DNA from 2 places in the Streptomyces sp. DT2A-34 genome. Region 1 is predicted to be linked to the other one. Evidence: riboswitches for the same ligand, from Rfam matches in the RefSeq annotation. Region 1 holds a riboswitch; the other holds the start of a gene.
What was found. Region 1 has a riboswitch for thiamine pyrophosphate ahead of thiC (phosphomethylpyrimidine synthase ThiC). Riboswitches for the same ligand answer to the same signal wherever they lie in the genome.
Positions count from the first base shown of each region.

Region 2: linked by a shared signal. The riboswitch ahead of QQM39_RS11415 (thiamine ABC transporter substrate binding subunit) and the one ahead of thiC (phosphomethylpyrimidine synthase ThiC) in region 1 are both predicted to bind thiamine pyrophosphate.

Region 1 covers NZ_JASTWJ010000001.1:5,072,698-5,079,788, reverse strand. The annotation lists gene QQM39_RS22495 (LacI family DNA-binding transcriptional regulator) at 1-477, shown strand, start outside; gene QQM39_RS22490 (metallophosphoesterase) at 720-1,796, shown strand; gene QQM39_RS22485 (hypothetical protein) at 1,990-2,859, shown strand; gene thiC (phosphomethylpyrimidine synthase ThiC) at 3,034-4,818, opposite strand; TPP riboswitch at 4,811-5,000, opposite strand; gene QQM39_RS22475 (YibE/F family protein) at 5,303-6,817, shown strand; gene QQM39_RS22470 (SsgA family sporulation/cell division regulator) at 6,960-7,091, opposite strand, start outside.
Region 2 covers NZ_JASTWJ010000001.1:2,643,796-2,650,886, reverse strand. The annotation lists gene QQM39_RS11430 (NACHT domain-containing NTPase) at 1-1,056, opposite strand, end outside; gene QQM39_RS11425 (hypothetical protein) at 1,231-1,359, shown strand; gene rlmN (23S rRNA (adenine(2503)-C(2))-methyltransferase RlmN) at 1,463-2,569, shown strand; TPP riboswitch at 2,605-2,710, shown strand; gene QQM39_RS11415 (thiamine ABC transporter substrate binding subunit) at 2,790-3,887, shown strand; gene QQM39_RS11410 (iron ABC transporter permease) at 3,908-5,539, shown strand; gene QQM39_RS11405 (ABC transporter ATP-binding protein) at 5,540-6,586, shown strand; gene QQM39_RS11400 (maleylpyruvate isomerase family mycothiol-dependent enzyme) at 6,612-7,091, shown strand, end outside.

The sequences.
Region 1 (7,091 bases):
ACGTACACCCACCTGTCGACCACCGCGTACCTGCGCTGGTGCGAGCGGGTCGGCCAGGATCCGGTGTACGAGGCCTACCCGGCGCACGACCCGTGCGCGGGCGCCGTGGCCGCCGACCGGCTGCTCGCCCGCCCCGACCGCCCCGACGCCGTCTACGGCCTGTTCGACCCGAACGGCACCGACCTGCTCGCCGCCGCCCGCCGCTACGGCATGCGCGTACCGGACGACCTGCTTCTGGTCTGCTGCAGCGAGTCCACGGTGTACGCCAACACCGAGCCGCCCGTCACCACGCTCTCCCTCAAGCCCCGCCGCATCGGCACGGCCGTGGTCCAGCTCCTCATCGACGCCATCGAGGGGGTCGAGTCGGACCGACCGGTCGAGCAGGTGATACCGACCGAGCTGATCGTGCGTACCTCGTCCCAGCGACGTCCGCCGCGTACGACGGTCAGCCCGCCTCGGTCGCCCGAGGAGCGGTAGGAGCAGGTCGGGGGAGGGCACAAGCAGGTCGAGGAGCGAAAGAAAGCGCGGTCATCGGGCGGCCGAAGCCGTGCCCAATCGGGGCGAAAGCCGCGGTGAACAGGAGTCCTGCTCCGATTCACCACCCCTGGGTCATCACATGGCGCGATCGGCATTCCTATGATGGGCCCACGACACCCGCGGGCCGCTGCGACCAGGCAGTCCGATGCGGTGCAGCTGCGGCGCGATGGTGGAGGGGTCTGATGACTCAGGGGGCCGGTCAGGGACCCGAGATGGAGCGGACGGCGACGTTGCGCGACTTCCGAGTGCCCGCTTACGTCCACGAGACCGGTCCGTACGCCCACAGCACGCACCCGGGCGACGTCGCCCCGCCCCTCGACGATGCCTATCCGGAGGGCTACACGCCCACGCAGCGCGATCTGCCCGTGATCAACCGCGGTGACACCCTTCAGGTGACCGTCGATCCCGCGTCCGTGCCGGCTCCGCAGTCGGCGGACAGTCCGGGTCCGCTGTTCGTCGTCGGCGACGTGCACGGCTATCTCGACGAGTTGGTCGCCGCCCTCCAGGAGAAGGGCCTCATCGACTCGGCGGGCAACTGGTGCGCGGGCACCGCCCGGCTGTGGTTCCTCGGCGACTTCACCGACCGCGGCCCCGACGGCATCGGCGTCATCGACCTCGTGATGCGACTGTCGGCGGAGGCCGCCGCGGCCGGCGGCTACTGCAAGGCCCTGATGGGCAACCACGAGCTGCTGCTGATCGGCGCCAAGCGGTTCGGCGACACTCCCGTCAACTCCGGCGCGGGCACCGCCACCTTCCAGGCCGCTTGGCTGCTCAACGGCGGCCAGAAGACCGACATGGACCGTCTCCAGGACCACCACCTGCAGTGGATGTCCCGGCTGGACGCCATGGAGCAGGTCGACGGCCATCTGCTCGTTCACTCGGACACCACCGCCTATCTCGACTACGGCGACTCGATCGAGGCGGTCAACGACACCGTCCGCGAGACCCTCACGCGCAACGACGCCGACGAAGTCTGGGACCTGTTCCGCAAGTTCACCAAGCGGTTCTCCTTCCGCGACGAGGGCGGCGCCGACCATGTTCGTTCCCTGCTCGATACGTACGGCGGCACCCGCATCGTTCACGGCCACAGCCCCATTCCGTACCTGCTGGGCGAGGTCGGCTCCGAGGAGGGCGAGGACAGCGCCGGCCCTGTGATCGAGGGGCCGCACGTCTACGCCGATCGTCTCGCGATCGCGATGGACGGCGGCGTGACCATGGCCGGAAAGCTGCTGGTCCAGCAACTTCCCCTGGATATCTGAACGTTCGCCGGGCAGACGTCCCCCCATGGCGCAGTGACGGAAGACGGCGCAGGCCAGGGCCCAATTTTGTCAAACCCCCTGTCACCGTGTGCCGTCACCGCTCTACCATCGGCTTATCCGTAGCAGGCTCCCCTCCGTTTCTGCCCGACGGCTCGTTGGCATGCGAGCCCCAAGCCCTACGGAGCATCGGGGGATGCACATGAACAGCGTTCCGCAGCACCTGCACAGCGAGGACCGCCAAGAGTACGAGCGGATCCTCGATGAGGCGCTGCGCTCCGCACCACACCGCCCGGAACTGGCCGCTGTCGGACAGCGGCTCAACTCCGAACAGCTGCGCACCATGGCGCTCAACGCCACCGCACTCATCACGGCGGCCGCGGCGACCGAGTACCAGCACTATGTGAAGGTTCGCGAGGAACTGCGCCAGCCGGCGCCGTCCACCCCGTCGTCCAGCCGCGAGTCCAGCTCCACCGAGCCGGGCACGGGAGCGATGGGGCTCGCCACCACCGTGGGAGAAGTCGCCGAGACCGCCGGCCCCGGCGTCGTCGCCGTGGTCGCCGTCCTGGCACCCGTCCTCGCCGGCACCGCCGCGGCGATCTTCCTGCTCGTCGGCTACATCCTGAAGATGCTCGACCCCGAGCCGGCCTTCGCCCAGACGATGCTGACCACCGGGTGGGTGTTCGGCGCCGTGGCGGCGGCCGCGATCCTGGTCGCCGCCGTCGGACTCCTGCTCACCGCCCTGCGCAACCGGCCGGCATTCGACGGCGGTCCGTACGGCGAACTGAGCGAGGAGGTGGCCCGGGCCAGGGAAGCCTGGCGCGAGGCCCTGCTGGAGCGCGGCATCCTGCCCTTCCTGCGGGAGGCGCTCGCCGACCCAGGCACGGCATCGGCACTGCACCGCACGCCACCGTCGACGCCGGCCGGCCGTATCCCGAACCTCGGCTACGACCGCCCGGGTTTCAGCAGCCCGGACGACGGTGGCTCCCGGGGCTCCCGGCCGAGCTTCTGCAGCCCGGACTACACGAGCCCGGACTTCGGAGGGCCGGAACACCATCCGGAGTAGCCCCTCGGCTTGCGCCCCCGCCAGGGGAGAGCCCCCGCCAGGGGACCCTCCTCCACGACGGAGCCCCGGGGAGACCTCCTCGGGGAGGCGCAAGCCGAGCACCTGGCAGCACGCCCGACAGCGGGACAGCACGCCAGGCGCCGGGGCATGGCGCCCTGGGTCAGGACGTCGACGTCAGTCCGCCATCGGCAGGTAGACCCGGTTGCCCGCCGCCGCGAACTCCTTCGACTTCTGAGCCATGCCCTCCTCGATCTCCTCCTGGGACCCGCCGTGTTGGCGACGGATGTCCTGGGAGATCTTCATCGAGCAGAACTTCGGCCCGCACATGGAGCAGAAGTGGGCCGTCTTGGCGGGCTCGGCCGGCAGGGTCTCGTCGTGGAACTCCCGTGCGGTGTCCGGGTCGAGAGCCAGGTTGAACTGGTCCTCCCACCGGAACTCGAAGCGGGCGTCGGACAGCGCGTCGTCCCACTCCTGTGCACCGGGGTGCCCCTTGGCGAGATCGGCCGCATGGGCGGCGATCTTGTAGGTGATGACGCCGGTCTTGACGTCGTCACGGTTGGGCAGGCCCAGGTGCTCCTTGGGCGTGACGTAGCAGAGCATCGCCGTGCCCCACCAGGCGATCATCGCGGCACCGATGCCGGACGTGATGTGGTCGTACGCCGGCGCGACGTCCGTCGTCAGTGGGCCGAGCGTATAGAACGGAGCTTCATCGCAGATCTCCTGCTGAAGGTCGATGTTCTCCTTGATCTTGTGCATCGGGACATGTCCCGGGCCCTCGATCATGGTCTGAACATTGAAACGCTTCGCGATCCGGTTGAGTTCCCCGAGCGTCCTCAACTCCGCGAACTGCGCCTCGTCGTTGGCGTCCGCGATCGAGCCCGGCCGGAGGCCGTCGCCCAGCGAGTACGTGACGTCGTACGCCGCGAGAATCTCGCAGAGCTCCTCGAAGTTGTCGTACAGGAAGCTCTCCTTGTGGTGCGCCAGGCACCACGCCGCCATGATCGAGCCGCCGCGGGAGACGATGCCGGTCTTGCGGTTGGCGGTGAGCGGTACGTACGGCAGGCGCACGCCCGCGTGGACGGTCATGTAGTCCACGCCCTGCTCGGCCTGTTCGATGACCGTATCCTTGTAGATCTCCCAGGTCAGCTCCTCGGCCCTGCCGTCGACCTTCTCCAGCGCCTGGTACAGCGGCACGGTGCCGATCGGCACGGGGGAGTTGCGCAGCACCCACTCGCGCGTGGTGTGGATGTTGCGGCCGGTCGACAGGTCCATGACCGTGTCGGCGCCCCAGCGGGTCGCCCAAGTCATCTTCTCGACCTCCTCCTCGATGGAGGAGGTGACCGCGGAGTTGCCGATGTTGGCGTTGACCTTCACCAGGAACCGCTTCCCGATGATCATCGGCTCGATCTCCGGGTGGTTGACGTTGGCGGGCAGCACGGCCCGGCCTGCCGCGATCTCTTCGCGGACCACTTCCGGAGAAACGTTCTCCCGGATGGCCACGTACTCCATCTCGGGCGTGATCTCGCCGCGGCGCGCATAGGCGAGCTGCGTGACCGCCCCGCCGTCACGGCTCCGGCGCGGCTGGCGAGGCCGTCCGGGGAAGACCGCGTCGAGGTTGCGCAGGCCGCCGCGCGGCGAGGTGTGCTTGATCCCGTCGTCCTCAGGGCGGACGGGACGGCCCGCGTACTCCTCCGTGTCGCCGCGGCCGATGATCCAGTTCTCGCGCAGCGGGGGCAGCCCCCTGCGAACGTCGGTGTCGGCGAGTGGATCGGTGTACGGGCCCGATGTGTCGTACAGCGTGACCGACTGCCCGTTGGTGAGGTGCACCTGGCGGACCGGCACCCGCAGATCGGGGCGTGAGCCCTCGATGTACGCCTTGTGCCAGCCGATGGACTTCCCGGCCTCCTCGGACTTGTCGTCCTGAGCGGAGGCAGGCGTGCGCGCGTCCTTGATGGTCATGAGACCTACTCCCTACGCCGGCATTACCCGGTAACAGGTTCGGCGGTCGACGCAGCGGTTTCCGTCTGCCGACGTTTCGTGGGGAACGTCACTCTCTTCGGATGATGTTCCACGTGAAACATCGCAGGGACGGAGGTCAGCGCCCTCTCAGCCCGGTGCTCCGAGCTCCCGCGTGTACAAAGGTGGCTCCACGCTAGCGTCAATTCGGGCGCGGTGAACAGAGGGCCCCGGTCGTTCTTGCGATGATCGGTCGGTGACCACGACGCATGAGCCTCCGTACCCACCGCCCGAGCCGCCCCGCGGCTCCGGCTTCGGAAACGGCCCCCGAAACGGCCCCACACGGGGCAACGGCCGTACAGACGGCCGCGGTTCGGGAGTTGCCGGAGGTAGATACGGCGGTGGATACGGGCCTGGTTCCGGCGGCGACGACGATCACGCGACTGGTTCCGGCGGCTGGCACGAACACGGGACCGGGGCCAGCGGGATGCAGGGGCACGGGAGCGGGGGCAGCGGGGGGCCTGGGCGCGGGCCCGGCTCCGGCGGCTCAGCGGAGCAGGGGCCCGGACCGAGTGACGGTCACGACTCCGGGGGTGGCCACGGGCACGGGCCCGGATCCGGCGGATCGCGTGGCGGCGGTAAGGGCGGCGACGGCGGTGGCGGGCACGGGCACTCCCACAGTCACGCCCACGGTCCCGCGGCGCCTGTCTCCCGGCACCTGCGCAAGGTCATCGCGGCGGTCCTGATCCCGTTCGCCGCGGCGGTGGTGGTGGGGCTCGCTGTGCTGTGGCCGGGCGGTGCCCCGCCGCACGAGCGCACGGGGGTCGGCTTCGACCGGCAGACGCACAACGCCACGGTCACCAAGGTGGTCGAGGTCAGCTGCAAGGACGTCGGCGCCTCGGGAGTGCCCCCGACCGGCGACACCTCCACTGCCGAGGGTTCCTCCGCGGTGCAGCAGGAGAGCGGCACCTGCAAGAGAGCGACGATCCGCGTCGATACGGGCAAGGACAAGGGCCGCACTTTCACGGAGATCGTGCAGCCTGACCAGTCACGCCAGTTGCACGAGGGCCAGGACGTCGTGGTCGCCTATGAGCCCTCCGCGCCCAGGGACCTGCAGTACTCGGTCACCGACGTGAACCGCAGGATCCCGATGGCGCTGCTCGCCGGCATCTTCGCGCTCGCCGTCGTGCTGGTGGGCCGGATGCGCGGTGTCATGGCGCTGGTCGCGCTGGCCATCAGCTTCCTGGTGCTGACCTTCTTCATCCTCCCGGCGATCCTGCAGGGATCGAACCCGCTGGTCGTAGCGGTGGTGGGGGCGAGCGCGATCATGCTGATCGCCCTCTACATGTGCCATGGCCTGTCGGCCCGTACATCCGTGGCCGTGCTCGGCACACTGCTCTCGCTGCTGCTGATCGGCCTTCTGGGCTCGGGGTTCATCGACTGGGCCGCGCTCACCGGCAATACGGACGACAACACCGGTCTGATCCACGGGCTGTACCCGTCGATCGACATGAGCGGTCTGCTGCTCGCCGGCGTCATCATCGGTTCGCTCGGTGTCCTCGACGACGTGACGGTCACCCAGACGTCCGCGGTCTGGGAACTGCACGAGGCCAACCCGACGATGGGCTGGCGCGGGCTGTACCGCGCGGGTATCCGGATCGGCCGCGACCACATCGCGTCCGTCGTCAACACACTGGTCCTCGCCTACGCCGGCGCCGCGCTGCCGTTGCTGCTGCTCTTCTCGATCGCGCAGAGCAGCGTCGGCACGGTCGCCAACAGTGAGTTGGTGGCGGAGGAGATCGTGCGCACGCTGGTGGGCTCCATCGGCCTGGTCGCGTCGGTGCCGGTCACCACGGCTCTCGCGGCCCTGGTGGTCTCGGCCGACCGTCCGGAGAAGGGGGCGGTGTCTGCGGGTGCCCAGCCGGTGCCGGCGGGCGGGCAGTCGGGTCCGGGGCAGCCGGCTCCGGGACGGGGCGGGCGAGGACGACGCCGGAAGCGGTGACGGACACGGCCGCCGATCTCGCGTAGCCGGCGGCCCTGCCCATCCGACGGAACACGACGCACGCCCGCGAAGAAGAAGCGTTCCCGCGCGCCCCCTCAGCGTCCCGGCGAAGCGTTACGCCACCCCTCGCTGCCTTAGCGCTTCAGCCCGCGCTCTGCTCCTCCGCCAGGATGCGGTCCAGGGCCTCGTCGAGGTGGGCGTCGAAGTCGGCGAGCGCACCCTCCTGCCCGAGCGGCACAAGCTTGTCGGTGCGGTCGAGGAAGGCCACGAGGGG
Region 2 (7,091 bases), 2.4 Mb from region 1:
GGTCCCGAACCAGCGCTCGGCGAACGTCTCCAGCTGTGAGCGATCGAACGGGACCATGGTGAAGACGAGGAAGCCGCTCTCGATGAAGCGGTCCCGTTCCACCGGATGCAGTGGACGGCACGATGCGATGATCCTGATACGGCCGACCCGGCCTGCCTCGCTTCTGGCGATGGTGGTGAGGTGGAGCGCCAGTCGGTTACGTGCCTCCATGGGGATCTCGTCGAACCCGTCCACCAGGAGCAGCCAGGAGTAGTCCTCCGGGACCAGTGCTTCCGTGGCGTCATCGAATCGCCGCTCATCGTGCTCAGTCCCGGCGAAGACGAGCCGGGACAACGCGCGGTCCACGCCGCCCGGGCCGGCGGTCAGTTGCTCGGCGGTCGCCCAGACCGGGACACAGGCGTTCTGCGCGAGCGTCGCGTCGAGGAGTTCGGCGGACAGACGCCCGGCAAGTCGGGCGAGCAAGGTCGACTTCCCGCTGCCCGGACCGGACTCCAGGAGGAGACGGCAGCCGTCGGGATCCTCGAGGATGTCCTCGATGTGCCCTCGCTTCGGTTCTGCCCCCGGTTCATCGGCAGAGCGGGATTCGTCCAGCAGTTGCTGAACGTGTACGGCCGACAGCGGTCGTCGCGCGCCCGTGCCACTGTGAACGACATAGGGCCACGCCTCTCCTCGCTCCCTCTGTTCCATCAGCAGCGGGAGCAGGAAAGAGGGAACCGGCGACGACGAAGCCCGGACGGCATGCCGGACGGGCTGGGCCGATTCGAGAAGTTCGTTGAGATACCGACGGCTGGGCTGCTCCCCGGCCCAGCGCGACCAGAGCTGTACCAGGGCCCATAGTTTCGGCTCATTGCTCAAGGTGGGTGCCTGGCGGCTTCGCGGCTCGTCCGTCAGCCAGTTACTCAGCCGGCGAGCATCCAGCTCGACCTGGAACTCCTTGCTGAGGATCTTCGCGGTCTCGCGACGGGAGTACGGCATCCTGTGCCGAAGCCGATTCGCCTTGGCCCTGCGTTCCAGGTCGCGCAGGTACTCGTGGAGCGCGTGGTCCGGATACTCCACGTCCCCCCGTCCCCCCTTGACGACCCTTCCGCTGCCCGCTGCGGGCACCGCCGGGCAACCCCTGACCTGCAGGGTAAGAGCGCGACCGCCCGGTCCGCCCGCACTTCCCCAGGATTCGGTCCACCAGCGCGCACCGTCTGGAGGCGAAACGTACGCCGCCACCAGGGAGGAACCATGAGGCGCGACAAACGCCCCACCATCAAGCGCCTGTATCGAGCCGCGCTGTTCGCAGCGGTCCGCGGAGCAGCCGCCGCAGCCGGGTCGTCCATGGTGGCCATCGCGGTGTGGGCATTCCAACGCTGACAGGTGTGCACTGACGATGACCGGCGCAGATGCCCTTGGCGCCGGTCGGGGGCGGCCGTACGACCGCAGGTCACCGGAATTGATCTGCGACACTGGTACAGCCATGCCTAAGCCCGGAGAACTCACTTTCGTCGCCCCGCGCGGAGCCAAGAAGCCGCCGCGGCATCTTGCCGACCTCACGCCCGGTGAGCGCAAGGACGCCGTCGCTGCTATCGGCGAGAAGCCGTTTCGTGCCAAGCAGCTCTCGCAGCACTACTTCGCGCGGTACGCGCACGACCCGGAGCAGTGGACCGACATCCCCGCCGGTTCGCGCGCCAAGCTGCGGGAGGAGCTGTTTCCCGAGCTGATGACCGTCGTACGGCATCTGTCGACCGACCAGGGCGACACGCGCAAGACGCTGTGGCGGCTGTTCGACGGGACGCTCGTCGAGTCGGTGCTGATGCGGTACCCGGACCGGGTCACCATGTGCATCAGTTCGCAGGCGGGGTGCGGGATGAACTGCCCGTTCTGTGCGACCGGGCAGGCGGGGCTGGACCGGAATCTGTCCACCGCCGAGATCGTGCATCAGATCGTGGACGGGATGCGGGCGCTCAGGGACGGAGAGGTTCCGGGGGGACCTGCGCGGCTTTCCAACATCGTCTTCATGGGGATGGGCGAGCCGCTCGCCAACTACAACCGGGTCGTGGGCGCCATCCGGCGGCTCACCGATCCCGAGCCCGACGGGCTGGGGCTGTCCCAGCGAGGGATCACCGTCTCGACGGTCGGGCTCGTGCCGGCCATCCACCGGTTCGCCGACGAGGGCTTCAAGTGCCGGCTCGCGATCTCGCTGCACGCGCCCGACGACGAGCTGCGCGACACCCTGGTACCGGTCAATACGCGGTGGAAGGTGCGCGAGGTGCTCGACGCCGGGTTCGAGTACGTCGAGAAGTCGGGCCGTCGGCTGTCCATCGAGTACGCCCTCATCCGGGACATCAACGACCAGGCCTGGCGTGGTGACCGGCTCGGGCGGCTGCTCAAGGGCAAGCCGGTGCATGTGAACCTGATCCCGCTGAACCCGACACCCGGGTCGAAGTGGACCGCTTCCCGGCCCGAGGACGAGAAGGCGTTCGTCGAGGCCATCGCCGCCCATGGTGTGCCGGTGACCATCCGGGACACCCGTGGGCAGGAGATCGACGGGGCGTGTGGGCAGCTCGCGGCGACCGAGCGGTAGTCTGACCACCGTAAGACCGCCGTAAGTACATCTTCATATTCCGACAGGGGAGCGCCACAGCGCTGAGAGTGCGGCACCGGCCGCAGACCCTCCGAACCTGGCCCAGGTCATTCTGGGTAGGGAGATCGGTCACCACTCGAGCTGTTGCGCCCTGCCCGGAGCCTTTCGGAGGTTCCGGGCAGGGCCGCGTCTCTTCCTGGTCCACCCCAGGAGGAATTCAGTGAGCATCACCAAGAAGGCCACGGTTCTCGCCGTCGGGTTCGGTCTCGTCGCGCTGCCCGCGTTGGCCGCGTGCGGGTCGTCCGACACCGACGGCGACAGCGGTAGCGGGGGCGGTTCCAAGACCGTCACGCTCGTCAGCCACAACTCGTGGGCCGTCTCCAAGAGCGTCCTCGCCGCCTTCGAGAAGCAGTCCGGCTACAAGGTCAAGGTCCTGGAGGACGGCGACGCCGGGCAGGCCGTCAACAAGGCGATCCTCACCAAGGACAACCCGCAGGGCGACGTCTTCTTCGGCGTCGACAACACCCTGCTGTCGCGGGCGCTCGACAACGGGCTGTTCCAGTCGTACGAGCCGAAGGGCTCCGACCTGATCCTGCCCGAGTACCGGGCCGACCAGGACCAGCACCGGGTCACGCCCATCGACACCGGCGACATCTGCGTCAACTACGACAAGGCCTACTTCAGCGAGCACAAGCTGACCCCGCCGACGTCGTACGACGACCTGATCAAGCCCGAGTACAAGAACCTCCTCGTCACCGAGAACGCCTCCACCTCCTCGCCCGGCCTCGGCTTCCTGCTCGGCACCGCCGCGAAGTACGGCGACGACGGCTGGCAGGACTACTGGAAGAAGCTGAAGGCCAACGGCGTCAAGGTCGTCGACGGCTGGGAGCAGGCCTACAACGAGGAGTTCTCCGGGTCCGCCGGCGGCAAGAAGGCCAAGGCCGACCGGCCGCTCGTCGTGTCGTACGCCTCCTCGCCGCCCGCCGAGGTGATCTACGCCGACCCGAAACCGACGACCGCGCCCACCGGTGTCGCGACCGGCACCTGCTTCCGCCAGGTCGAGTACGCGGGCCTGCTGAGCAACGCCGAGAACGCCGCGGGCGGCAAGGCGCTCCTCGACTTCATGCTCACCAAGACGTTCCAGGACGACATGCCGCTCAACATGTTCGTCTACCCGGTCCGGGAGGCCGCGCAGGTGCCGCCGGAGTTCACGAAGTACGGCCCCCAGGCCAAGAACCCCGAGACCATGGACCCGGCGAAGATCGCCGACAACCGTGACGACTGGGTCAAGTCGTGGACCTCGCTCGTACTGAAGTAAAGGCACCCCGTAAGAGGGTCATGCGGAGCGCGGCGGTGCGGCTCGGCCTCGTCGCCGTGCCCGTCGCGTTCTTCGCGGCCTTCTTCGCCTGGCCCGTCGCCGCGATCGTCGCGCGCGGGCTGAAGGCCGACGGCGTCTGGCAGTTCGCGCGCCTCACGGACGTGCTCGGGGAGTCCGACATCCGGCACGTCCTGTGGTTCACCACCTGGCAGGCGCTCGCCTCCACCGCGCTCACCCTGCTGATCGCGCTGCCGGGCGCCTACGTCTTCGCCCGCTTCGACTTCCCCGGCAAACAGATCCTGCGGGCCGTGGTGACCGTCCCCTTCGTGCTGCCGACGGTCGTCGTCGGTACGGCGTTCCTCGCGCTCGTCGGCCGCGGCGGACTCCTCGACGAGCTGTGGGGCGTACGCCTCGACACCACCGTGTGGGCCATCCTGCTCGCGCACGTCTTCTTCAACTACGCCGTCGTCGTACGGACGGTCGGCGGGCTCTGGGCGCAGCTGGACCCGCGGCAGGAGGAGGCCGCGCGGATGCTCGGCGCGTCCCGCTTCACCGCCTGGCGGACCGTCACCCTCCCGGCCCTCGCGCCCGCCGTGGCCGCCGCCGCGCTCATGGTCTTCCTGTTCACCTTCACCTCCTTCGGCGTCGTCCAGATCCTCGGCGGCCCGACCTTCTCGACGCTCGAAGTGGAGATCTACCGGCAGACGTCCGAGATCTTCGACCTGTCCACGGCCGCCGTCCTGACGATCATCCAGTTCCTGGCCGTCGGCGCGATCCTCGCCGTGCACGCCTGGACGGTACGGCGCCGCGAGAGCGCCCTGCGCCTGGTGGACGCGTCGGTGACCGCGCGGCGGCCGCGCGGGGCAGGGCAGTGGGCGCTGCTGGCCGGTGTCCTGGCCGTCATCGTCGTACTCCTGCTGCTGCCGCTGGCCGTCCTCGTGGAGCGGTCGCTGGACGCGCCGGACTTCGGCTACTACCGGGCGCTGGCCAGCGCCGACGGCGGGGTCTTCCTCGTCGCGCCGATCGAGGCGATCGGCAATTCGCTGCAGTACGCCGTCGTCGCCACGCTCATCGCCGTGCTCATCGGCGGGCTGGCCGCGGCGGCGTTGACCCGACGGGACGCGGGCCGGTTCGTGCGGGGCTTCGACGCGCTGTTGATGCTGCCGCTCGGGGTGTCCGCGGTGACGGTCGGGTTCGGGTTCCTGATCGCCCTGGACGAACCGCCGCTGGATCTGAGAAGCACGTGGATCCTCGTGCCGCTGGCCCAGGCGCTGGTCGGGGTGCCCTTCGTCGTACGGACCATGCTGCCCGTGCTGCGGGCCGTGGACCAGCGGCTGCGCGAGGCGGCCTCGGTGCTGGGGGCGTCGCCGTGGCGGGTCTGGCGTGAGGTGGACCTGCCGTTGGTGCGGCGGGCGCTGCTGATCGCGGCCGGGTTCGCCTTCGCGGTGTCGCTCGGGGAGTTCGGCGCGACCGTGTTCATCGCCCGGCCCGACAATCCGACGCTGCCGGTCGCCGTGGCGCGGCTGCTGGGGCGGGCCGGCGAGCTCAACTACGGCCAGGCGATGGCCCTTTCGACGGTACTGATGATGGTGTGCGCGGTGGCGCTGCTGGTGCTGGAGCGGCTCCGTACGGATCGGACGGGGGAGTTCTGAATGACGTCGAGTCCGCAGGGTCTGCTGAGTCTGCTCAGTCTTCGAGGCGCGACCGTACGGTTCGGTGGACGGCCCGTGCTGGACGGCGTCGATCTAGATGTCGCCGAGCACGAGATCGTGTGCGTGCTCGGGCCGAGCGGCAGCGGCAAGTCGACGCTGCTGCGGGTGGTGGCCGGGCTGCAACTCCTCGATGGCGGGCGGGTGTTGCTCGACGGGCGGGATCAGGCCGGGGTGCCCGCGCACAAGCGGGGCGTCGGGCTGATGTTCCAGGACCATCAGCTGTTCCCGCAGCGGGACGTCGGCGGCAACGTGGCCTTCGGGGCGCGGATGCACGGTGCCTCGAAGGGTGAACAGGCCGAGCGCGTACGGGAGTTGCTCGACCTGGTCGGACTGCCGGGGGCCGCCCGCCGTGCCGTCGCCTCCCTCTCCGGCGGGGAACAGCAGCGGGTTGCGCTGGCCCGTGCGCTCGCGCCGCGGCCTCGGCTGCTGATGCTGGACGAGCCGCTGGGCCAGCTCGACCGGTCCCTGAGGGAGCGGCTTGTCGTCGAACTCCGGGAACTGTTCGGGCGGTTGGGCACCACCGTGCTGGCCGTGACGCACGACCAGGGCGAGGCCTTCGCGCTCGCCGACCGGGTCGTGGTGATGCGGGACGGGCGGATCGCCCAGACCGGCACGCCGTTGGACGTGTGGCAGCGTCCGGTGGACGAGTTCGTGGCGCGCTTCCTCGGGTTCGACAACGTGGTCGAGGGCACGGTCGCCGGGGAGGCCGCGGACACGCCCTGGGGGAAGCTCCCGGTCGGCGAGGGCGCCGCGCAGGGGGCGCGGACGCTGCTCGTACGCCCGGCCGGCGTACGGCTCGTGGCCGCCGACGCGGCGCTGCGCTGCACGGTCGCGGCACGCACGTTCAAGGGCACGCATGTCGCCGTGCACCTCCAGCCGGAGGACGCGCCGCGCCTCGAAGCGGCGTGTGCGCTGCGGGACGCGCCCGAGGTCGGGGACACGGTCGGGGTGGAGTTCGACGCGGCGGAAATTGTGCTGCTGGGCTGATCGCCCGGCACCTAAGGTGCGGGGCATGACGCCACTCCCGCACAATCGCTACTGCGACGAAATCGCCCACCAAGTCGGCCTGTTGAGGGCCGTGGTGACCTCCGGCGCCGATCTGTCGGCCACCGTGCCGACCTGCCCGGACTGGTCGCTGGAAGAGCTCGTACGGCACATCGGCGGCGCCCTGCGCTGGGTGGAGCTGACGGTACGGACGCGAGCCGAGGAGGAGGTCCCGGAGGAGCGGGTGCCCGGCTTCGAGGGCCCGGAGGGCGAGGGGGACGCCGTCGCGCTGGACGCCTGGCTGGCGGAGACCGGCGAGATGCTCGTCGGCACGCTGCGGGAGGCCGGGCCGGACGCCAAGGTGTGGGGATGGGCGGGGATCCTCAACGCCGGGTTCTGGGCCCGCCGTATGACGCACGAGATCACCGTCCACCGTGCGGACGCGACCCTCGCCGCCGGACTGCCCTACGAGGTCGCGCCGGACGTGGCCGCCGACGCGATCGACGAG